Regions from separate parts of the Nocardiopsis sp. YSL2 genome, predicted to be linked through region 2. Evidence: riboswitches for the same ligand, from Rfam matches in the RefSeq annotation. Region 2 holds a riboswitch; each other region holds the start of a gene.
The links. Region 2 has a riboswitch for thiamine pyrophosphate ahead of thiC (phosphomethylpyrimidine synthase ThiC). Riboswitches for the same ligand answer to the same signal wherever they lie in the genome.
Positions count from the first base shown of each region.

Region 1: another riboswitch for thiamine pyrophosphate. It lies ahead of thiD (bifunctional hydroxymethylpyrimidine kinase/phosphomethylpyrimidine kinase); the one in region 2 lies ahead of thiC (phosphomethylpyrimidine synthase ThiC).
Region 3: another riboswitch for thiamine pyrophosphate. It lies ahead of M1P99_RS17200 (ECF transporter S component); the one in region 2 lies ahead of thiC (phosphomethylpyrimidine synthase ThiC).
Region 4: another riboswitch for thiamine pyrophosphate. It lies ahead of thiO (glycine oxidase ThiO); the one in region 2 lies ahead of thiC (phosphomethylpyrimidine synthase ThiC).

Region 1 is NZ_JAMOAO010000001.1:4,292,631-4,298,225, forward strand. Features, by position in the region: gene M1P99_RS18970 (glycosyltransferase family 1 protein) at 1-322, opposite strand, end outside; gene M1P99_RS18975 (DUF6457 domain-containing protein) at 537-791, shown strand; gene M1P99_RS18980 (sodium:alanine symporter family protein) at 975-2,393, shown strand; gene thiD (bifunctional hydroxymethylpyrimidine kinase/phosphomethylpyrimidine kinase) at 2,481-3,284, opposite strand; TPP riboswitch at 3,272-3,372, opposite strand; gene M1P99_RS18990 (DUF368 domain-containing protein) at 3,587-4,516, opposite strand; gene M1P99_RS18995 (acyl-CoA synthetase) at 4,815-5,595, opposite strand, start outside.
Region 2 is NZ_JAMOAO010000001.1:1,349,207-1,354,801, forward strand. Features, by position in the region: gene M1P99_RS05810 (acetylxylan esterase) at 1-837, shown strand, start outside; gene thiC (phosphomethylpyrimidine synthase ThiC) at 918-2,594, opposite strand; TPP riboswitch at 2,588-2,699, opposite strand; gene M1P99_RS05820 (SOS response-associated peptidase) at 2,807-3,658, opposite strand; gene M1P99_RS05825 (DUF3068 domain-containing protein) at 3,669-4,757, opposite strand; gene M1P99_RS05830 (alpha-(1->3)-arabinofuranosyltransferase) at 4,754-5,595, opposite strand, start outside.
Region 3 is NZ_JAMOAO010000001.1:3,870,122-3,875,716, forward strand. Features, by position in the region: gene M1P99_RS17190 (hypothetical protein) at 119-298, shown strand; gene M1P99_RS17195 (transglycosylase domain-containing protein) at 405-2,534, shown strand; TPP riboswitch at 2,600-2,707, shown strand; gene M1P99_RS17200 (ECF transporter S component) at 2,805-3,416, shown strand; gene M1P99_RS17205 (ABC transporter ATP-binding protein) at 3,413-4,963, shown strand; gene M1P99_RS17210 (energy-coupling factor transporter transmembrane protein EcfT) at 4,960-5,595, shown strand, end outside.
Region 4 is NZ_JAMOAO010000001.1:561,757-567,351, reverse strand. Features, by position in the region: gene M1P99_RS02455 (thiazole synthase) at 472-1,236, opposite strand; gene thiS (sulfur carrier protein ThiS) at 1,239-1,454, opposite strand; gene thiO (glycine oxidase ThiO) at 1,445-2,641, opposite strand; TPP riboswitch at 2,639-2,751, opposite strand; gene M1P99_RS02440 (Rv2175c family DNA-binding protein) at 2,818-3,195, shown strand; gene thiE (thiamine phosphate synthase) at 3,316-3,990, shown strand; gene M1P99_RS02430 (SDR family oxidoreductase) at 4,158-5,051, opposite strand; gene M1P99_RS02425 (DUF418 domain-containing protein) at 5,119-5,595, opposite strand, start outside.

The sequences.
Region 1 (5,595 bases), 2.9 Mb from region 2:
CCAGGTGCAGCACGTCCGGGGCGAACGCGCGGATGGCGGCGGTCATCGTGCGACGCGCCGGGAGACCCACGGGGAATTCACGGTAGAAGGGCAGCGGCAGGGCGGGCATCCGGACCACGGGGAAGCCCGCGTAGGAGGTGGGGCCGTGCCCGGGGGCGAGCACGAGCGCCTGGTGGCCCCGGGCCGCGAGGAGGTCGGCGACCCGGCACACGGAGTTGGTCACCCCGTTGACCTGCGGGAGGAAGGACTCGGTCACGATCGCCACGCGCAGGGGAGGCGAGGACGGTCTCCGGTCGGTGCGGTCGGTTGCTGTGGGGGACATTCTGGCTGCTCCCAACGCCGGGGGATGGCTGCCTTCGACGCTAGGCTCGGGGGGTGAACCCCGGTCAGGCCCCGAGAGAACCGTTCCCGAAGGCCAGGCGTGGGTTCGCGGAGCGCGCGGTGACCCGGCCGGTGCGGACGGGTGGCCGCCGAGTGGCCCGGCGGTGACTATGATCGCCTTCTGTGACGAATGAATTGCTCTAAGGAGTCCTGTGGTGACCCTCGTGGAATGGGCCGAAGCCGTGCGCGCGGAGCTGGACCTGGTGGGGACGGAACCGCTGGGCAGAGCCGATGTGGACCGGGTGCTCGACCTGGCCAGAGACGCCGCCCACTCCGTCGCGCGACCGGCCGCGCCCCTGACCACCTACCTGCTCGGCGTGGCGGTGGGCCAGGGCGCGGACCCCGAGGCCGCGGCCGCCGTGCTCAGCCGGCTCGCCCTGGCCCAGGGCGACGGTTCGCAGGACGCGTGAGCACCCGACCCGCAACGCTTGCGTCGGGCGAACGTGACGTGTCCGTGACGATTCACTGCAAATCTGACAGCACCCTGAGTGTGCCCGCGGCCCGCGGGCCCGTTCTCCTGGGAGGGACGCTGTTCCGCCGACCGCGGGTACACGACCAACCCCCGGCCCCTGATCGTGATAGGGAGATCCCCCATGGATCAACTCCTTGAGATGGCCGGCATCGTCAGCAGCATCGTGTGGGGGCCCTTCGTCCTCATCCCGCTGCTGCTCTTTGTCGGCGTGTTCCTCACCATCCGGCTCAAACTGCTCCAGCTCTTCAAGCTGCCGCACGCGCTGTGGCTCGCGCTGGTCCGGCGCAAGGAGGACCCCTCGGTCGAGGGCGACATCTCCCACTACCAGGCACTGAGCACAGCGCTCGCCGCCACGGTCGGCGTCGGCAACATCGCCGGCGCCGCGCTGGCCATCGGCCTCGGCGGCCCCGGCGCCCTGTTCTGGATGTGGGTCGTCGGCTTCTTCGGCATGGCGACGAAGTACAGCGAGGCCCTGCTGGGGGTGAAGTTCCGCCGCACCGACTCCAAGGGTGAGCAGAGCGGCGGACCGATGTACTACCTCAAGTACGGTCTGCCCGGCGGTCTGGGCACCACTCTGGGGGTGGCCTTCGCCGTCTTCGGCGCCATCGCGGCCTTCGGTATCGGCAACGGGACGCAGGCCAACACGGTCGCCCAGCAGATGTCGAGCGTCACACCGGCTCCGACCTGGGTGATCGGCCTCATCCTCATGGTTCTGGCCGGTGCGGTCATCCTCGGCGGCATCAAGAGCATCGGCCGGGTCGCCTCCGCGCTCGTGCCGCTGATGATCATCGCCTACGTGGCCATCTGCCTGGTGGTGCTGGCCGCCAACTGGGCGCAGATCCTGCCCGCGCTCCAGCTCGTGGTCACCACCGCCTTCACCGGTACCGCTCCCGCGGGCGGTTTCGCGGGCGCGGGTGTGCTGATGGCCATCCAGTACGGCTTCGCCCGCGGCATCTTCTCCAACGAGTCGGGTCTGGGCACCGGGGCCATCGCCGCCGCGGCCGCCAAGACCACGCAGCCGGTCCGCCAGGCCATGGTCTCCATGACCCAGACCTTCATCGACACCATCATCGTCGTGACGATGACGTGCATGGTCATCATCACGACCGGTGTGTGGCGGGCGGAGAACCCCGAGGACGGCTCGCTGCTGACCACGCAGGCCCTCACCGAGGGCCTGAGGTCGGTCAGCCCGGGGCTGGCCCCGGTCGGCGCCTACGTGGTGGCGATCGCCGTGGCGGTGTTCGCGTTCACCACGCTGCTCGGCTGGGCCTACTACGGTGAGCGGTGCATCGAGTTCCTGGCCGGCCGGGGCTTCGTGACCCCGTACCGCCTGGTGTTCATCGCGGTCATCTTCGTGGGTGCGGTCGCCGACCTGAGCAACGTGTGGCTGTTCAGCGACATCGCCAACGGTCTCATGGCGCTGCCCAACCTCATCGGGCTGCTGCTGCTGTCGCCGATCATCGTCGCGGAGACCCGGAAGTTCTTCGCGTTCCCCGACTGGAAGAACCCCGACGCCGTCATGGACGACGTGCGCGGGTAGCGCGCCACGGCCCGGGGTCGGCCCGGGACGACGAGGGGGACCGCACGCCGTGCGGTCCCCCTCCGTGCTGTGCGGACGACCCGTCCGCTACCACCAGGGGTGGAAATGGTGCACGGGGCCCTGACCGCCGCCGGCGTCGATCTCGTCCGACCGGCGCAGCGCCTCGGTCAGGTAGGCCTTGGCGTCGCGGACGGCGGAGGCGGTGTCCGGGCGCTGGGGCAGCAGAGCCGCGATCGACGACGACAGGGTGCATCCCGTGCCGTGCGAGTTGCGGGTGTCCACCCGCGGCGCCCGCAACTCCAGCGGCTCCTCGTCACGGGAGACCAGTACGTCGACGCTCTCGTCGCCCGCCAGGTGGCCGCCCTTGAGCAGGACCCGGCGCGGACCGAGCTCCAGCAGCCGCTCGGCCTGGTCGCGCATCTCCTTGAGGCTGACGGCCTCCGACACGCCCAACAGGTCGGCCGCCTCGGGAAGGTTCGGCGTGAGCAGGTCCGCGCGCGGCAACAGCAGGGAGCGCAGGGCCTCGATCGCCGTCCCCTCCAGCAGGCGGTCGCCGCTCTTGGCGACCATCACCGGGTCCAGGACGACGTTGACCAGCCGGTGGCGGTCGATCGCCTCGGCCACGGCTCCGGTGACCTCGGCCGTGCCCAGCATCCCGATCTTGACCGCGTGCACGGTGGCGTCGGCCAGCAGGGTGTCCGCCTGCCGGGTGACGAAACCGGCCGGGACGCCGTGGACGCCGGTGACGCCGCGGGTGGACTGGGCGGTCAGGGCGGTGACCACGGTCATCCCGAACACCCCGTGGGCGGAGAAGGCCTTGAGGTCGGCCTGGATCCCTGCGCCGCCGCTCGGGTCGCTTCCGGCCACGGACAACACGTTGTACGCGCTCATGACGTTCCTTCGCTAGCACGACCTAGGGCAGGTTCGACGGGTGTGCTCTCAGCCGGGAGGACTGTTCCCGGCACCCCGCGTCAGTCGCCACCGAGCCTAGGGCATGTCCGGCGGTTGCCCGCCCTGCTGCGCGTCGCCCCGGCGGCACTCTCACCGCGTTCTCATCAGTCGACAGGGGAACCACCCGGGCCCCCGCCGTGCGACGACGGCGAAGCCCGCGCAGGAGGGGAGCTCCCTCTTCGGCCTGGTGAGAGCACCACTGGATGCGCCGCTCGCGACGGGCGCCATCCACGGAACTCGCCCTAGTGGACGCGCGTGGGGGCCGCTCCGTGGCCGGCGTCCGACTGGGCCTTCTTGCGGTGCTCGTAGACGATCGCCGCGGTGACCACGAGGAAGCCGCCCACCGCGAAGGCCACGGTCACGGGCACGTCGGTGATGGGCAGCGGGTTGCGGTCGTGGTCCTGCCACGGCCACAGGGCGCGCAGCGAGCCCGCCATCAGGCCGGTGAGCACCACCAGGGTGAGGTGGTGGAAGTTCTCCAGCAGGTACTGCAGGAGCTTGACGAACAGGGCCAGGCCGGTGATCATGCCCAGCGCCATGACGCCGAGGTAGGCCACGTCCATGTCCCGTACCGCCTGCATCGTGGGCTCGTACAGCCCGAGCGTGAGCAGGATGAACGAACCGGACAGGCCCGGCAGGACCAGCGCGCAGATGGCGACGGCGCCGCCGAGGAAGGCGAACACCGGGTTGGGGGGCAGACTCGCGCCCGGCATGCCGGTCAGGAGGAAGGCGACCACGGCGACGGCCAGCGCCACCAGGTAGTGCCAGGCACGCCACTTCTTGCCCGCGCCGGTGTAGGGAATCCACAGGCAGGCCAGGACGAGGCCGAAGAAGAGGGCGTAGGCGTACTGGGCGTACACCTCCACCAGCGGGGAGAGCAGGACGGCGGCCAGGCCGAGCGCGATCACCATGCCGATCAGCGCGGGGACCAGGACACTCCAGTCCACCATCCGGAACTGCTCGTTCGCGCGTTCCCTGCCGCGGCCGCGCGGCACGTCGGTCACGTACCGCTTGATGCCGCTGACCATGTGGCCGGCGCCGCCGATGAGCTGGTCGTAGAGGCCGACGATGAGCGCGACCGTGCCGCCGCTGATGCCGGGCAGCGCCTCGGAGGTGCCGACGGCCCCGCCGCGCACCGCGTTGAAGATGAAGGAGCCTGCTGACTTGGCCATCTGAGTTGTAGGGCGCCGGCCCGGGGCAGGCCCGGGAGGGGCGCCGTCCTCCGTCCTGTGTGGTCACCGTACCCACCCGTGGGACACGGGCCGGTCGGGGGTGCGGGGGCGGGGCGCGTTCGTGTAGGGGCGCTGCGCCGACCGCCGCTGGGTGTGTGCCGCCCGGGGCGTGCTGGGGGAGGGACCTGCGAGGTCCCTGGGCCGGGCCGGGTCCGGCCAGTGTAGCGGGGGAGCGGGGTGGCGGAGGTGCGCGCTGCGTGGGATCCGCGGGGTTTCGGGTAGGTGATGCGGCTGGTGTTCAGCGTCCGAAACTCGGCGTGGTGTTCTCGCCGCTCTGCGCGACCGACGCCGCCCAGCGGTAGTCCTGCTTGCCGACCGCCGTGCGCCGGACCCGGTCGACGAAGTGCACCGTCCGCGGCACCTTGAACCCGGCCAGGCGCACCCGGCAGTGCGCGCGCAGCTCGGTCTCGACCAGGCGTGCGCCCGCGGCCACGGAGACCAGCGCCGTCACGCGCTGGCCGAGGTGCTCGTCGGGGGCGGGCACCACGATCGCGTCCTCCACGGCCGGATGCGCCTTCAACGCGGCCTCGACCTCCTCGGGGTAGACCTTCTCCCCGGCGGTGTTGATCACGGCGTTGCCCCGGCCGAGCAGGGCGATGGATCCGTCGTGGGCGCGCGTCCCGTAGTCGCCGGACAGGGCCCAGCGGCGGCCGTCGGCGCCGGTGGGGAAGGTCCGGCCGGTGGCGATCGGGTCGTTGTAGTAGCCCAGCGGGATCCGGCCGCTGCGCGCGATGCGGCCCACCACCGGTGAGCCGGGCGGAAGGGGCCGCAGGTCGTCGTCGAGCACGGCGATGCTGCCGCCCACGGTGAAGCTGCGCAGGTCCGCGCCGCCGGAGAGCGTCGGCGCGTCCTCGCGGGCACCGTCGGAGCCGTCGTCCTCACCGGTGGCCGACCCGCACACGCCCGTCTCCGAACCGCCGTAGGCGTCCGCCAGGACCACGTCCTCGCGCCAGGCCCGCCAGAGCGCGCGCACGGGCGGGGTGAGCGGGGTGCCGCCGGAGCGCACGGAGGTCAGGTCG
Region 2 (5,595 bases):
CCCGCCGACACCGCTCTGACGGGCGTCGAGGTGTACGACGCCTCGTTCTCCGGCTGGGGCGGCCACCGGATCAACGCCTGGCTCCTGGTGCCCAGGGGCGCCGACGGTCCCCTGCCGTGCGTCGTCCGCTTCATCGGCTACGGCGGCGGCCGGGGCTTCGCCGAGGACCACACCGTGTGGGCCGCCGCGGGCCACGCCGCCCTGATCGTGGACAGCCGCGGCCAGGGCGGGGCCGCCCACCACGCGCCCGGCGCCACGGCCGACCCCGACGGCGGCGCGTTCGCGCAGGCGCCCGGGATGATGACCCGGGGCGTGCTGGACCCGGCGACCTACTACTACCGGCGGCTGTTCACCGACGCGGTGCGGGCCGTGGACACCGCCGCCGGCCACCCGGCGGTCGACGCCGACCGGGTCGCGGTGTCGGGCGGGAGCCAGGGCGGGGCCATCGCCCAGGCCGCGGCCGCCCTGCACCCCGGGGTGCGGGCGGCCGTGATCGACGTTCCGTTCCTGTGCCACATGCGCCGGGCCGTGGAGATCACCGGCAAGGAGCCCTACGCCGAACTGGTCCGCTTCCTGGCCGCCCACCGCGGCCAGGAGGAGCGGGTGATGCGCACGCTGTCCTACTTCGACGGGATGAACCTGGCCGCGCGCGGGCGGGTGCCCGCGCTGTACTCGGTGGCCCTGATGGACGAGGTGTGCCCGCCCTCCACCGTGTTCGCCGCCCACAACCACTGGGCGGGCCCCAAGGACATCACCGTGTGGCCCTGGAACGGCCACGAGGGCGGCGGCGGCGAGCAGATGCGCGCCCAGCTGCGCTTCCTCGCCGACCTCGGCTGACCCCGGTCCGGGGCCGGGCCGAATCCGGCCGGTCCCGGACCTGCCGCCGCCCGCACCGGGCGGCGGCAGGCGCCCGGGCCTCAGTCGGCCAGGGGCAGGTACACCCGGTTGCCGTGCTCGGCGAACTCCTCGGACTTGTCCGCCATGCCCTTCTCGATCGCGGCGACGGTGTCCAGTCCGTTCTCCTCGGCGTACTTGCGCACGTCCTGGGAGATCTTCATGGAACAGAACTTCGGCCCGCACATGGAGCAGAAGTGCGCGGTCTTGGCCGGCTCGGCGGGCAGGGTCTCGTCGTGGAAGGCCTGGGCCGTCTCGGGGTCGAGGGCGAGGTGGAACTGGTCCTGCCAGCGGAACTCGAACCGCGCCTTGGACAGCTCGTCGTCCCACTCCTGCGCCTTGGGGTGGCCCTTGGCGATGTCGGCGGCGTGCGCGGCGAGCTTGTAGGTGATGACGCCGGTCTTGACGTCGTCGCGGTTGGGCAGGCCCAGGTGCTCCTTGGGAGTGACGTAGCAGAGCATCGCGGTGCCCAGCCAGCCGATCTGCGCGGCACCGATGGCGGAGGTGATGTGGTCGTAGCCGGGCGCGACGTCCGTGGCCAGGGGGCCGAGCGTGTAGAACGGCGCCTCACCGCACAGCTCCTCCTCCAGGCGCACGTTCTCGGCGATCTTGTTCATCGGCACGTGGCCCGGCCCCTCGATCATCACCTGCACGTCGTGCGCGCGGGCGATGTGCGTGAGCTCGCCGAGCGTGCGCAGCTCGGCGAACTGCGCCTCGTCGTTGGCGTCGGCGATGGAGCCGGGGCGCAGGCCGTCACCGAGGGAGAAGGTGATGTCGTACTCGCGGAAGATCTCGCAGAGTTCCTCGTAGTGCGTGTAGAGGAAGCTCTCCCTGTGGTGGGCCAGGCACCACGCGGCCATGATCGAGCCGCCGCGCGAGACGATGCCGGTGACGCGCCGGGCCGCGAGCGGCACGTAGCGCAGCAGCACGCCCGCGTGGACGGTCATGTAGTCGACGCCCTGCTCGGCCTGCTCGATGATGGTCTCGCGGTAGACCTCCCAGCTCAGAGCGGTGGGGTCGCCGTTGACCTTCTCCAGCGCCTGGTAGATCGGAACCGTGCCGATGGGGACCGGCGAGTTGCGGATGATGCGCTCGCGGGTCTCGTGGATGCGCTTGCCGGTGGACAGGTCCATCACGGTGTCGGCGCCCCAGCGGGTCGCCCACACCATCTTCTCGACCTCCTCGGGGACGGAGGAGGTCACCGCCGAGTTGCCGATGTTGGCGTTGATCTTGACCAGGAAGTTCTTGCCGATGATGGTCGGCTCGGACTCGGGGTGGCAGCGGTTGACCGGGATCACCGCCCGGCCCAGGGCCACCTCCTGGCGGACGTACTCGGGGTCCATGCCCTCGCGGGCGGCCACGAAGCGCATCTCGGGGGTGATGGTCCCGGCCTTGGCGTGGGCCAGCTGGGTGACCGCCCCGTTGACGGGTTCCCTGGACTCGATCCAGGCCTGGCGGGTCCTGGGCAGCCCTGCGTGGACGTCGATGAGCGCGGAGTCGTCGGTGTACGGGCCTGAGGTGTCGTACAGGTCGAAGTGGCTGCCGTTGCTGAGTTCCACCCGCCGCTGCGGAACGCGGAGCGTGAGCCCCTCGGGGGTGTCGATCTCCCGGTGGACCTTGGTCGATCCCATGATGGGACCGGTGGTCACCTGGTGCACGTCGGTGGTGGAACCGGTGTCGCGGCCGTCAACAGCCGTCATGGCATGCCTCCCTACGTCGGAATTACCCGAACAGGTTCTGCGGTCGGCGACGCCCTTGAGCCGCCCTCTCAGCCCGCCATGGTGCGAGCTCCCGCGTTGCTTATTCACATATGGCACGTCACGCGTGCGGTGGCGCCCCGTGGGTGCGCCCGGCCCTGTGGCCTCGCACACCATATCCGCCTCCCACCGGGACCTGTCCAGGGGCCCGGGGGTCAGAAAAGTGTGTCCGGCTCCGGTCCGGCGGTCCCGGCGACGGGGGTGAGCAGGTCGGGGGTGTTGTTCTTGATGGTGTTGACGTCGGTGGAGACCTCGTCCACGTCGAAGGCCTCGGCCGGGGTCTGCGCGAGCACGTGGAGGAGGTCGTCCGGCTCCGCCCGCGGGTCCAGCCAGGTCGACCAGGTGGCCGAGGGCAGGATGACGGGCATGCGCTCGTGGATGTGGGCGAGGGCGGGCGCGGCGTCGGTGGTGACGACCGCGCAGCTCCAGAGCCAGGCGGCGGGGTCGTTCTCGTCGGCTTCGGGGTCGCGCCACCGCTCGAAGATCCCGGCCATGGCCAGGGGCGCGCCGTCCGGGTAGTGGATGGCGTAGGGCTTCTTGGCCGCCCTGGCCTTGCGCTTCTTGTGGTGGGGGTCGGTGACGGGTGAGGTGCTGGCCTCCACCCGGCCGTCCTTGCCGACCAGCTGCCACTCGTAGTAGGCGTCGGCGGGCAGCAGGCAGCGGCGGCGGCGGAAGGCGGTACGGAAGGCGGGCTTGTCGGCGATGGTCTCGCTGCGCGCGTTGATCATCCGGTAGCCGATGTTGCGGTCCTTGGCCCAGGAGGGGACCAGGCCCCAGCGCATGGTGTGCAGGGAGGCCGGTCCGGGCTCGGCCGGGCCGGTGCCGCGGGGCGGTGGACCGAGCACCGCGTACACGGGTCGGCCGGGCGAGATGTTGTAGTCCGGCGGCAGCTCCTCCAGTGGCGGCCAGGCCCGGGGATCGGGATCCTCGGGCAGGGCCTCCTCGGGCAGGTCGAACGCGAGCTGGAGCTCGTGCTGGTTCCGGGACTGGGCATAGCGACCGCACATGGGTGTGATCCTACGGCTCAGCCCCGACATCCTCGCGGGGCTCCGCCGGGCCGTCACCGCCGCCGGCGGGGTCGGCCCTCCCGTGCTCCCGCGCGGCCCCGGACCCGGTCGGCTCCGGGGTGTCGGCCCCGGACGGGGAGCCGGTGTCCCGGGCCCGCCAGGCGCGGACCAGCCCGACCAGGACGGCCGCTGCGCCCAGCGGCCCCAGGACCGCGGGCGCCCACGAGTCCAGCGCCCGGAGCAGGACCGACCGCACGCGGGCCTGTTCGGCGTTGGCGGCGACCTGCGGCTCCTCCAGGACGAGTTCGGCGCGCAGCAGCGGGACCTCCCCGCGGCCGTCGCGCGGGCGCAGGCTCTCCTCCCGCTGCTCCGCGGCGTGGACGACGATGCCCGTGACGGGCTCCACCCAGAACGTGCGCGTGACCTCCAGCCACCGGGTGGCGGTCACGGTGCCCTCGGCACCGGCGGCGAACAGCGCGGCGGGTACCGGGCGTGCCGAGTCGGGGACCTGGGTGGCGTCCACCGACTGGGTGTACCGGCCCACCCGGAGCCCGGCGACCTCGTCCCAGTCGTCGAACTCCAGGGGCGGGGCGGAACGCACCTCGGCGTCGTAGTAGGGGTAGTCGCCCGCGGGCGCGCCCGCGGGCCAGAAGTACACCAGGCCCGCCTGCCGGACGGCGCGGTCCCCGTTGACGTGCTCCCCGCAGCAGTTCACGGCGCGCCCCGTCTCCCGGTCGACGATGACGCGCCGACTGGAGTGGTCGATCATGCGGTCCGGCAGCGAGGTGTCCACCACCATCTCCCACGCCGACCAGTCGCGCCCGTGCGCGGTGGCGTCCACCCTGGTCACGCGCCGCATCTCGACGCCCTCGACCCAGGCCCACCGGGAGGTGTCCAGGTAGCCGGCCTTTTCGTCGGTCATGGCCACCGTGAACTCGGCGGAGGCGGGGATGGGGGCGACGCGGTCGTAGACGTACAGCGGCAGCAGCGCGGCCAGGGTCAGCAGGAACGCCCCGGCGGCCACGACGAGCGTGCCCCTGGGCAGCGGCCGCCGCGCCGGGGTGAGGGGACCGACCTGGCTCCCGGTGTCGGCGGTCATGTCCGGGCCTCCTCGGTGTCGGGCGCCGTGGACCCGCCGGTGGCACGGCCCCCACCCGCGTGGCCGTCCGCGGTGACCGTGCCGTCGGCTACGCGGTCGTCGGCCGGGACCGCGTCGTCGGGCTCGGGCCCGGCCGGGTCCCGGGGCTCCGCGCCCGTGTCGGCGGGCACGTCGCGAGCGGTGCCGGACACCGCGCCCCCACCGGTCGCCGCGCCCGAGGCGGGACCGGTCCGGGCCCCGGCGCGCACGCCGGGCGGGTCGTCGTCGGCGTCCTCGTCGAGGCCGCGCTGGCCCAGGGCCAGCACCAGCCGCGCCAGCGCGGGCAGGCACAGAGCCTGGGGCACCCAGCCGCGCAGCGGGCCGCCGAACACCTGGGAGACGTCGTGGAAGGGCATGTACAGGGCCAGGTAGGTCCCGGCGCCCATCGCCAGTCCGGCCAGCGCCAGGGCCGCCGTCACCGTCCACGGCCCCGCCAGGTGGGGCAGCAGCCGGCCGCCCATGGACGGGCGCCCGGGTTTGGCGTGCCGCAGCCCCTTGGGGGCCTGGCGCCCCAGCCACCACATGCACAGCAGGATGACGCCGACCAGGGCGGCACCGGCCCAACCGGCCACCCACACTCCGTAGGCCAGGCCGAGGGGCAGGACGGCCCAGCGGCCGAGCCAGCCGGGCTCGGCGGCGGGCAGGGCGCGCTGCCCGCGCGGCGCCGACGCGCGCGCACGTCGGCCCCGGGGCCACAGGGCCACGATGACGAGTAGCGCGGCCAGCAGGAAGCCGACCAGCAGGGCCGCGTGGTAGGCGTTGTCGGGCGTGTACTCCAGCGTGACGGTGCCCGCGCTGC
Region 3 (5,595 bases), 2.5 Mb from region 2:
CTCGCGAAAAGTCGGAAAACTTGAGCGCCGGGTTGCGGGGGGCGTTCGATTGGGTAGGGATGACCAAATGTCGCCAAGGAGGGGCGTCCGCCATTCCGGACGCGCTCTCGTGTCTCCCGTGATCGATCAGATCCGCCGTGAAGGTCGGCGGTCGGGTTTCGGCGCCGACGCGGCCGGGCGGGAGACGTCCGCGTGGATTCCTCTTGATGTCGAGTTATTGAAGAGTCTGTTTCGTGCGGACTCACGCATGATGTTCGGTCTGCGTGCTTTGCCGTTGATTTGTGAAGCTTTTCGGTAACACGCGCGTCGTGTCAGGGCTCCCTTTGCGACCCGCCTGGGAGGGTGGTCGGCGCAGTGTTCGTTCCGTCCCGCGGCGGAACGGGAGGCACGGCCGAGGGGGAGACGTGACCGAGTCCAGTGGGGACGGCGAGCGCGAGGAGACCCGGACGACCGCGCTCCTGCGACTGACGGGGATCGCGGCACTGGCCGGAGTGCTGTGCGCCGCGCTGGTCCTGCCGTGGGTGGGCGCGATCGGACTGGCCGGACGCGACGTCGCCTCGGCGTTCATGGCCCTGCCCGACGACCTGGAGCCCCCGCCCCTGTCGGAGCGGATCCTGCTCACCGACGCCGACGGCCGGACGATCGCCGAGGTCGCTCAGCGCGAGCGCGACCTGGTCGCCCTGGACGAGATCAGCCCGTGGGTGCCGGCGGCGCTCATGGCGATCGAGGACGAGCGCTTCTACGAGCACAACGGACTGGATCTGCGCGGCGTCCTGCGAGCGCTGGTGCGCACGGCCCAGGGCGACCTCCAGGGCGGGTCCACCATCACCCAGCAGTACGTGAAGAACCTCCTCATCGAAGGCGCCGACACCGAGGAGGAGCTGGCCCGCGCCAACGAGCGGACCGTGGCGCGCAAGCTCGTGGAGCTGCGCCACACCATGGGCATCGAGGAGCGCATGACCAAGGACGAGATCATGGAGGGCTATCTCAACCTCTCCTACTTCGGCTCGGGCGCGCACGGCATCGAGATCGCCGCCCGGCGCTACTTCTCCGTCCCCGCCGACGAGCTCGGCCCGGCCCAGGCCGCGCTGCTGGTCGGCCTCGTGCGCGGGCCGTCCTACTACGACCCGCTGACCAACCCCGAGGCCGCGGTCCAACGCCGCGACATGGTGCTCGACCGGATGGCCGAGACCGGGCACCTCACCGCGGCGGAGGCCGAGGAGTACAAGGCCACCGGGCTGGACCTGGAACCCACCGAGCGCGGCGGCAGCTGCTACAGCAGCGACTACCCCTTCTTCTGCGACTACGTCATGCGGTGGCTGGAGAACTCCGAGTTCCTCGGTGAGACCGAGGAGGACCGGGCCCGCGTCCTGGAGCAGGGCGGGTTCACCGTCCGCACCACCCTGGACCGCGACGCGCAGACGGCCGCCCAGGAGGCCGTGGACCGGTACGTCCCCCACGAGGACTCCACGAAGTTCGCGGCGGAGGCGGTCGTGGAACCCGGTAACGGCAAGGTCCGGGCGCTGGCGCAGAACCTGCGCTACGGCTTCGACGAGGAGGACACCGGCACGACCTCGATCAACCTCGCCGTGGACCGCGCCGACGGGGGATCGAACGGATACCAGGCGGGTTCGACGTTCAAGGCGTTCACCCTGGCGGCGGCTCTCGACTCCGGACTCGGCTACGACACGAGCTTCTCCGCGCCCAAGTCCCTGACCGTGAGCGGAATGCGCAACTGCGACGGCGGGCGGATGTCGGGTTGGAAGGTGCGCAACGCCGGGGAGAGCGACGAGGGCCGACACAACATGATCAGCGGGACCAAGGGGTCGGTCAACACCTACTTCGCCCAGCTGCAGCGGCGCGTGGGGCTGTGCGAGACCGCGCGGATGGCCGAGGACACCGGGATCGCGCGCGCCGACGGCGAGCCACTGGGCGTGTGGAGCTCCTTCACCCTCGGCGACCAGGAGGTCTCCCCGCTGACCGTGGCCAGCGCCTACGCCACCTTCGCCGCCCGGGGCACGCGCTGCGAGCCCCGGCCCGTCGAGGTCGTCTCCGAGAACCCCGTCGACCCCGAGTCCGGGCGGATCGTGGTCGGCAACACCTGTGAGGAGGGGGCCGTGGACCGGCGCGTGGCCGACGGGGTCAGCCACCTGCTCCAGCAGACGTTCAAGGGCGGTACCGCCAACGGCCTGGGGATCGGCCGCCCGGCGGCGGGCAAGACCGGCACCACCGACAGCGCGGCCTACGCGTGGTTCGCCGGGTACACGCCCAACCTGGCCGCTGCGGTGGCCGTCGGCGACATACGGGGCGGCGAGGAGAATCCGCTCCAGGGCGTACAGATCGGCGGCCGCTACTACGGGATCGTCTACGGCGGCACGCTGCCCGGGCCGATCTGGCAGGCGACCATGCGCGGGGCGACGGCCGACCTGCCCGAGGAGTCCTTCCCGTCGTCTCCCTCGGCCTTCGGAGACCCCGACGCCCGGCCGCCCGAGCCCCGGGACGGCGACGGCGACGGAGGCACGGAGGGCACGTGAGGCCCCGGCGGGGCACATGTGGGGGGTGACATGCGACTCTTCGGTCGTCCATGCCCCATACTGGGATCAACCGACAGGGGAGCGCGCGAGCGCTGAGAGTGCGGCACAGGGCCGCAGACCCTTACACACCTGATCTGGGTCATGCCAGCGAAGGAAGTCGTAAGAACCGCCACCGACGGCATGTTCGCGGTGGCGCTCTTGGCCAGGGTGCGTGCGGTGGACGCCGCACGCCCCGGAAGAGCCCCTCGTCCCCCCACGAAGGGACATCTCATGAGCACCGAGACCGAGACACCGGGCTTCTGGAAGGACATCCTGGGCCGGCTGCGCAGCTGGCGCACCGTCGACATCGTCGTGGCCGCCGTCATCGGCGTCGGCATCGGCGTGGTCTTCTGGGCCTGGGGCATCCTCTGGACGATCACCGCACCGCTGTTCGTCCTCTTCCCCCCGGGGCAGGCCGTCATCTACGGCATGTGGCTGATCTCCGGCGTGCTGGGCGGCCTGATCATCCGCAAGCCCGGCGCCGCCCTGCTCACCGCCATCGCCGCCGCGTCCGTGTCCGCGGTGCTGGGCACCCAGTGGGGCGTCATGGTGATCCTCGACGGCACGCTGCAGGGGATCCTGCCCGAACTGGTCTTCCTCGCCTTCGGCTACCGGCGCTGGAACATGGGCGTGGCCGTCCTGGCCGCCGCGGTCGCCGGGATCTCGCCCGCGATCCGCGACAACATCACCTACAACGTCACCTGGTCGCTCGACCTGAAGCTCGCCTACGGCGTGATCGTCATCCTCAGCGCGGCCGTCATCGCGGGCGTCGGCGCCCGCCTGCTCACCACGGCCCTGGCCAAGTCGGGCGCGTTGGCGCCCTTCCCGTCGGCCAGGGACTGAGCGTGGAGCGGGCCCAGGGCGCGCGCGTCGAGTTCACCGGATGGGGCTGGCGGCACTCCGGCCGGGGGTCCTACGCCCTGCGGGGCGTGGACCTGGTCATCGAACCGGGGGAGCGGGTGCTCCTGCTCGGTGCCTCCGGCGCGGGCAAGTCCACCCTGCTGCACTCCCTGGCCGGGCTGACCGGCCCCGACAGCGCCATCAGCGGCGACCAGGAGGGCGACCTGCGCGTGGACGGCGAACCCGCCGACCGCCGCCGGGGCACCGTCGGCCTGGTCAGCCAGGACCCCGAGACCCAGCTGGTGATGGCCCGGGCGGGCGACGACGTCGCCTTCGGGGCGGAGAACCTCGGGATGGACCCGGCGCTGATCTGGCCGCGTGTGGAGCGGGCGATGGCCGACGTCGGGTTTCCCTACGGGCCGCGCCACTCCACCGGCGCCCTGTCCGGGGGTGAGAAGCAGCGCCTGGTCATCGCCGGCGCGCTGGCGATGCGTCCACGGCTGCTGCTCCTGGACGAGCCGACCGCCAACCTCGACCCGGACGGGGCCGCGCTGGTGCGGGAGGTGCTGGCACGGGTGCTCGCCGCGACCGAGGCCACGCTGGTCCTGGTCGAGCACCGGGTGGCCGACGTCGTCGACCTGGTCGACCGGGTCGTGGTGGTGGAACCGGGCGGCGGCGTGGTCGCCGACGGATCGCCGGATGCCGTGTTCGCCGAGCACGGGCGGTCGCTGGCCGGGCAGGGCGTCTGGGTGCCCGGTGCCGAACCGCGACCCCGGCTGGACCCGGCACCGGGCGGCGGGGGCGTGCTGGAGGCGGTCGGAGTGGCCGCGCGCACGCCCCCCGAACTGGGCGCTCGCTCCGCCGCACCGCGGAGCGTGTTCTCCGACGTCCACGTGGACGTGCGGGCGGGGACGGCGACCGCGCTCACCGGACCCAACGGGGCGGGCAAGTCCACCCTGCTGACGCTGCTGGCCGGGCTCGCCAAACCGCACCGCGGGTCCGTGCTGCCGCGCGGGCCGCTGGCCGAGGCGGACCGGCGCCCGCTACGGCGCTGGCCCGCCGCGCGGCTCGCCCGGCACGTGGGGACGGTGTTCCAGCACGCGGAGGACCAGTTCGTCACCGCCACCGTGCGCGACGAGCTGCGGTTCGCCCCGCGGCGGGCCGGGGTGGGCGAGGCCGAGACCACGGCCTGGGTGGACGAGCTGCTGGAGCGGCTCCGGCTGACCGCGCTGGCCGACGTGCATCCCTACACGCTCTCGGGAGGGGAGAAGCGGCGGCTGTCGGTGGCCACTGCGCTCAGCTCGGGGCCGACCCGCGCCCCCGACGTCCTGGTGCTGGACGAGCCCACCTTCGGACAGGACACCCGGACGTGGACCGAACTCGTCGAGCTGCTCGGTGTCCTGCGCGCCCAGGGCCGGGCCGTGGTGATGGCCACGCACGACGAGCTGCTCCTGCGCCGGTTCGCCGACACGCGGGTGCGGGTGGCCGACGGGCGGGCCGAGACGGTCGCGGTGCCGACCGCGGCCACCGCGACTGAGGAGGACCGATGAGCGGGCGGCGTACCGGGCCGGAGGCCGAGGCCGCTCCGGAGCCGCGGGGCGTGCCGGGGGTGCCGGACGCACCGGAGGCAGGAGCCGTGTCGGGGGAGGCGCGGGGGGCGGGTGAGGCCCCGACCGTCGGCGTGCCCGTGCACGGCGGTGCCCGCGCCTGGCTGACCGGCCTGAACCCGGCGGCCAAACTGCTCGCCGCACTCGTCCTGGCCCTGGGACTCGTCCCGGCCGTGGACGCGGTGACCGGCGGCGTGGTGCTGGCCGCCGTCGTCCTGGTGGTCCCGTTCAGCGGGATCGACCGGCGCACGCTGTTCGTCCTGGGCGGCCCCTTCGTCCTGATGGGCATCTCCAGCGGGGCTGTCAACTACCTCTACGGCGAGGAGGGCGTCTCCGGTGCGGTGGGGGCGGCGGTCCGGCTGCTCGCGATCGCCCTGCCCGGCCTGCTGGCGGCGGTCAGCAGCGACCCCACGGAGATGTCCGACGGCCTCGTGCAACGGCTCCGGCTGCCCGAGCGTCCGGCCATGGGCGTGCTGGCGGCGCTGCGCCTCATCCCGCTGCTCGCCCACCAGTGGCGGACCATCACCCTGGCCAGACGGGCGCGCGGGCTGGAGGCCGGCGCCAACCCCGTGGCG
Region 4 (5,595 bases), 790 kb from region 2:
CGCCTGGCTCGCAAGCTCGCCGGCGGCAACGTCTCCTCCTGCAGGCCCCGGCGCGCCCCTCACCCCTGTGCTTTCTTTGGGCCTCCGCGCTGTGTTTTCTTTGGGCCTCCGCTCGTTCCTCGCTTCGGCCCGTGCTCGGGGCGCCGGGAGGCCAGCGTTCTTCGTCGTCGACTTGCCTGGCTCGCAAGCTCGCCGGCGGCCCCGTCTCCTCCTACAGAACACTGGCGCGCCCCGAGCCAACCCCCTGGGGTTCAGGCAGGCTGATCCACCTACCCCAACCCCCTGGGGTTCACGCAGGGCTGTGTGTGCACCTTCAACCGCCTGGGGGTGCAGGTGGTGGCGCGCCCCTCACCCCTGTGCTTTCTCTGGGCCTCCGCTCGTGCCCGCACCGTCACCCGCCACCACCCTCAACGGACGCCTGCGGCGCAGCCCTTCCTCGCTCTGGCCCGATCAACCCCGGGGATGACGGCTCTATCCGGGGGTGGACGCGTGGGCGTAGCGGCGTACGGGGATGCGTCCGGCCAGGCGGGCGGCGCGTCCGGCGCGCACGGCGTCGCGCATCGCCGCCGCCATCAGTGCCGGGTCCTGCGCGCGGGTGACGGCGGTGGCCAGCAGGACCGCGTCGCAGCCCAGCTCCATGGCCAGCGCGGCGTCGCTGGCGGTGCCGATCCCCGCGTCCACGATGACGGGCACCCCGGCCCGCTCGACGATCAGCTCCAGGTTGTGCGGGTTGCGGATGCCCAGGCCCGAGCCGATCGGCGCGGCCAGGGGCATCACCGCGGCGCAGCCGATCTGCTCCAGGCGCCGGGCCAGGACAGGGTCGTCGTTGGTGTAGGGCAGGACGGTGAAACCGTCGTCCACGAGGCGTTCGGCGGCGTCCAACAGCTCCACGGGGTCGGGCAGGAGCGTGTGCTCGTCCGCCACGACCTCCAGCTTCACCCAGTCGGTCTCCAGTGCCTCCCGGCCCAGCCGGGCGGTGCGCACCGCGTCGGCGGCGGTGAAGCAGCCGGCGGTGTTGGGCAGGGGACGGATCTTGTTGCGGCTCAGGACGTCCCAGACCGACCCCTGCGTGCCGGGGGCGACCCGGCGCATGGCCACGGTCGTGAGCTCGGTGCCGGACGTGACGAGGGCGTCCTCCAGGACCTCCAGGGAGGGCGCCCCGCCGGTCCCGGTGATGAGCCGGGAGCCGAACGCGGTGCCCGCGATCACGAGCGGGTCGTCGATGTGCTCGGTCATCTTCAGCCTCCCTGGACGGCGGTCAGGACGTCGACGCGGTCGCGGTCGCGCAGGGGCGTCTCGCTCCACGCGGCCCGGCGCACCACCTCGTCGTTGAGGGACACGGCGATGCCGCCGGGGACGGCGCCCTCGGCGGTCCCGGTCAGCTCGCGCACGACCGACTCCACGGTGGTGTCGGCGGTGACGTCGCGGGGGGCGCCGTTGATGATCAGTTCCACTGCTCCTCCAGGGTCGTGGTGTGGCCGTGTCCGCGGTCGGCGGCGAAGCGGCGCGCGTGGTCGGGCAGTGTGCCGGTGGTCAGGACCTGGGCCATGACCTCGCCGGTGACGGGGGTCAGCAGCACCCCGTGCCGGAAGTGCCCCGCGGCCAGGTGCAGGCCGGGGACACGCGTGGGGCCCAGGAGGGGCTCGTTGTCGGGCGAGCCGGGCCGCAGGCCCACACAGGTCTCGGTGATCTCCAGTTCGGTCACCCCGGGTACGAGTTCACGCGCGTCCCGCAGCACCTGCCAGAGGCCGCCCGCGGTGAGAGAGGTGTCATAGCCCAGCTCCTCCTGGGTGGCGCCGACGACCACCTCGCCGTCCGCGCGCGGGACGAAGTAGACGGGGAAGCCCCTGACCAGCCCCCGGACGGTGCGGCCGACGATCGGCGGCTCGCCCCCGGGCGCGCGCATGCGCAGCAGCTGGCCCTTGACCGGGCGGACCGGCGGCACGACGGCCTCGGGGACCGCGATCCGGTCGGTCCAGCAGCCCGCGGCCAGGACCACCTGGTCGGCGGCCAGGGTCCGGCCGTCGGACAGCCGCACACCCAACCGGGCTCCGCCGGGACCCGGGCGCAGGACCTCCTCGGCCCGGGCGCGGATCTCGGCCACGCCGGTCCGCGCACCGGCCTCCACCAGGGCCCGCAGCAGCAGCCGCGGGTCGACGGAGTGGTCGTCGGGGGCCAGGACGCCGCCGCGCACGGACGGGGCGAGCATCGGTTCCAGGCGTCGGCACTCACGGCCGGTGAGCCGTTCCGCGGCCACGCCGAGGCGCTGTTGGAGGGCGTGCAGGTCGGTCAGCAGGGCCAGGTCGTCGCGGTCGTAGGCGACCAGGAGCGTGCCGGTGGCGCGGTAGCCGACCGTGTGCCCGCTGACCCGCTCCAGCTCGGTGACGAAGTCGGCGAACATCCCGGCGGAGCGCATCGCGAACTCCATCAGGGGTTCCTCGCCGAACATCGCCTCGGTGGCGGGGGTGAGCATTCCCGCGGCGACGGTGGAGGCGGCGCGGGCGCCGCTCGGATCGGTGACGGGGTCGGGTTCGACCACGGTGACCGGCAGGCCCCGGTCGGCCGCCCGCCAGGCGGTCACCCGTCCGGCGAGTCCGCCTCCGACCACGAGGACGCCGTGTTCCTCGGAGTTGGTGGGCATGGTGCTCGGTTCCACTCCCTTCGCCGGCATGACCCGGATCAGGTTCGTGCGGTCGGAGGCTCTCAGCCTCCCTCTCAGCCGGGTCCCACCCGGCTCCCGCGGGATGTTCGGTTCTGTCTCCATCCTAGGCCAGAGCATCCGGAAGGGTCCCGCCACGGTGCTTCCCGCCCGCGCGGATGTGGCAGATTGGAGGCGTGACACAAAGCGACAGCGACATCGACACCCTGGTCGGCACATGGCTGACCCTCAAGGAGGCGGCACAGCCGCTCGGCGTGAGCCCCAACCGGATCAAGACGCTGATCCGGGAGAAGCGCCTGATGGGCGTGGTCCGCCAGGGAGAGCTCTCCATCCCGGCCGACTTCGTCGACGGCCACGACCTCGTCAAGGGGCTGCCGGGCACCCTGGTGCTGCTGACCGACGCCGGGTTCTCCACGGAGGAGGCCCTGCGCTGGCTCTTCACGCCGGACGAGACCCTGCCCGGCACGCCGATCCAGGCCATGCGGGAGAACCGCGGCACCGAGGTGCGCCGACGCGCCCAGAGCATGGCCTTCTGACCCGAGCCCGTCCGGCCCCGGGCCGGAGGGTTCCCCGCGTCCGGGCGCCCGAGGGCGCCCGGGGCACGCCGGTGCCGTCGGCCCTTGGGCGGCCATCCCGCAGCCTCTAGGGTGGGGCGTGTGAGGACCAGCCACGGAACCAGCCTGCGCAAGCGCCTGGACGCATCCCTTCTGTACCTGTGCACCGACGCCCGGACCGAGCGCGGCGATCTCGCCGAGTTCGCCGACGCCGCCCTGGCCGGCGGGGTGGACATCATCCAGCTCCGGGACAAGGGGCTGGAGGCCCGCCAGGAGATCGCCGCCCTGGAGGTGCTGCGCGGCGCCTGCGAACGGCACGGTGCCCTGCTCGCGGTCAACGACCGCGCCGACATCGCGCGTGCCGTCCGCGCCGACGTCCTGCACCTGGGCCAGCGCGACCTGCCCGTCCCCATGGCGCGGGACGTCGTCGGCGCCGACCCGATCATCGGGCGCTCCAACAACGACCCCGAGGCCGCGGCGGCCTCCGCCGAGGAACCCGGCAGCGACTACTTCTGCGTGGGCCCGGTCTGGGAGACGCCCACCAAGCCGGGGCGCCCCGCGGCCGGACTGGACCTGGTCCGGCGGGCCGCGGCCCTGGGCACCGACCGCCCCTGGTTCGCCATCGGCGGGATCGACTCCGACAACATCGGCAGCGTGCTCGACGCCGGGGCCGACCGAGTGGTGGTCGTACGCGCCATCACCGAGGCCGAGGACCCCCGTGCCGCCGCCGCGGTGCTGCGCGCCCGTCTGGTCGAACACGCCCAGAACACGGCCTGACCGCGCGGGGACCGCACCCTCCCAGGACCGGAAGAGGGTCCGCGCGTCCGGCGCCCCGCCGACGCGCCGGTGCGCCCGGTGCGTGCCGGCCCCCAGGGTCGCCCACGTGATCGTGGGCGCCGCTCTCGTGGCCCCGGTCGTCCTCCGACCGGGGCCGTGGCACGGGCTCAGACGGACACGTGTGACAGAGCGCTCGGGTGGCGGCGCAGGAACCCCTCGATGGACTGCGCGGGGTGGCCCGTGAGCTTGGGCACGGTGGGCGCGACCACGTCCATCTCTCCGGCGGCGATCGCCGCGTAGGAGGAGGCCCAGCCCTCGGCGGCCCACTCCGGCGCCCCGCCGGCGCGGCGCGACTCCAGCGCCTCCTCCCAGGTCTCGGGCACGTAGCGCACGGTGCGGCCGGTCAGGGCGCTCAGCTTGTCCACGGTCGCTCCGAGCGTCAGGGCCTCGGGGCCGGTGACGTCGTAGGTCGCCCCTTCGGCGAGGGCCGCCCGTTCCGGGTCGGCCAGCACGGCCGTGGCCACGTCCGCCACGTCGTCGCGCGACACCCACGCGGCCCGGCCGTCACCGGCCGGGCCGCGGATCACACCCTCCCCGTCCACCCAGTCGGGCAGCAGGTCCAGGTACAGGCCGGGTCTCAGGAACGTGTGCCCCACGCCGGTCGCCCGGATGTGCGCCTCCGTGAAGAAGTGCGTGCGCGCGAAGGTGAAGGTCGCGGCCGGGCCGGCCCTCAGGAAGGACAGGTAGACGATCCGGGACACCCCGGCCTTGACCGCGCCGTCCACCGCGCTCAGGTGCTTGTCGATCCGGTCCTCGGACGCGGTCGCCGGGACCAGGAAGAGCGTGTCCACGCCGCGGCACGCCCGCTCGAAGCCCGCGGTGTCCTCATAGGCGGCCATCGCCGCGGTGCTGCCGGGGTACTCCGGCGCCCGGTTGATGTCGCGGACGATGAGCCGCTGCGGAAGGCCCAGGCGCGCGATCCTGGCGGCCACCCGACCGCCCAGCGCTCCGGTGGCCCCGGTCACCCCTATGGTGTGCTTTGTCATGTGATCGTCGCCCATGACACCTCATCCTGAGGGACGAGGGGCCGCCGGGCACTCACCGGCACGCCCTTTTTGCGGCAGCCGGTCACCGGCTGGTGTGCTCTTGGTCCTCACCGGGTCCGGGCGGCGTCCCCGCGTCCGCCGGTGCCGTGGTGGGGCGCTGGTAGGACAGCCGGCGCAGCAGGACCTCGGCCGGACCCCGCCTGTCGGCCCGTTCCATCGCGTAGGCCGCGGCCACCGTCACCAGCCACACCGCGATCGCGTACAGGGCCATGCTCCACGAGGTCAGGTGCGCGCCCAACCCCAGGCCCCAGGCGGCCAGGACCGGCGCGCACAGCACGGACTGGCCGAGGTAGGAGGTCAGCGAGCGCTTGCCGGTCGCGGTCAGCGCGGTCAGGACCACTCCGGGTGCGCGGTCGTGTTCCTGGATCCGGCGCGCGACCAGCGCGATGAGCGCGACGTAGCCCAGACCACCGGCCACACCGGTGACCGTGTGCGGCATGGCCAGCATGGCGGCGTGCGCCTCGTGCAGCTCCCAGACTCCGATCTGGGCCAGCGCCTG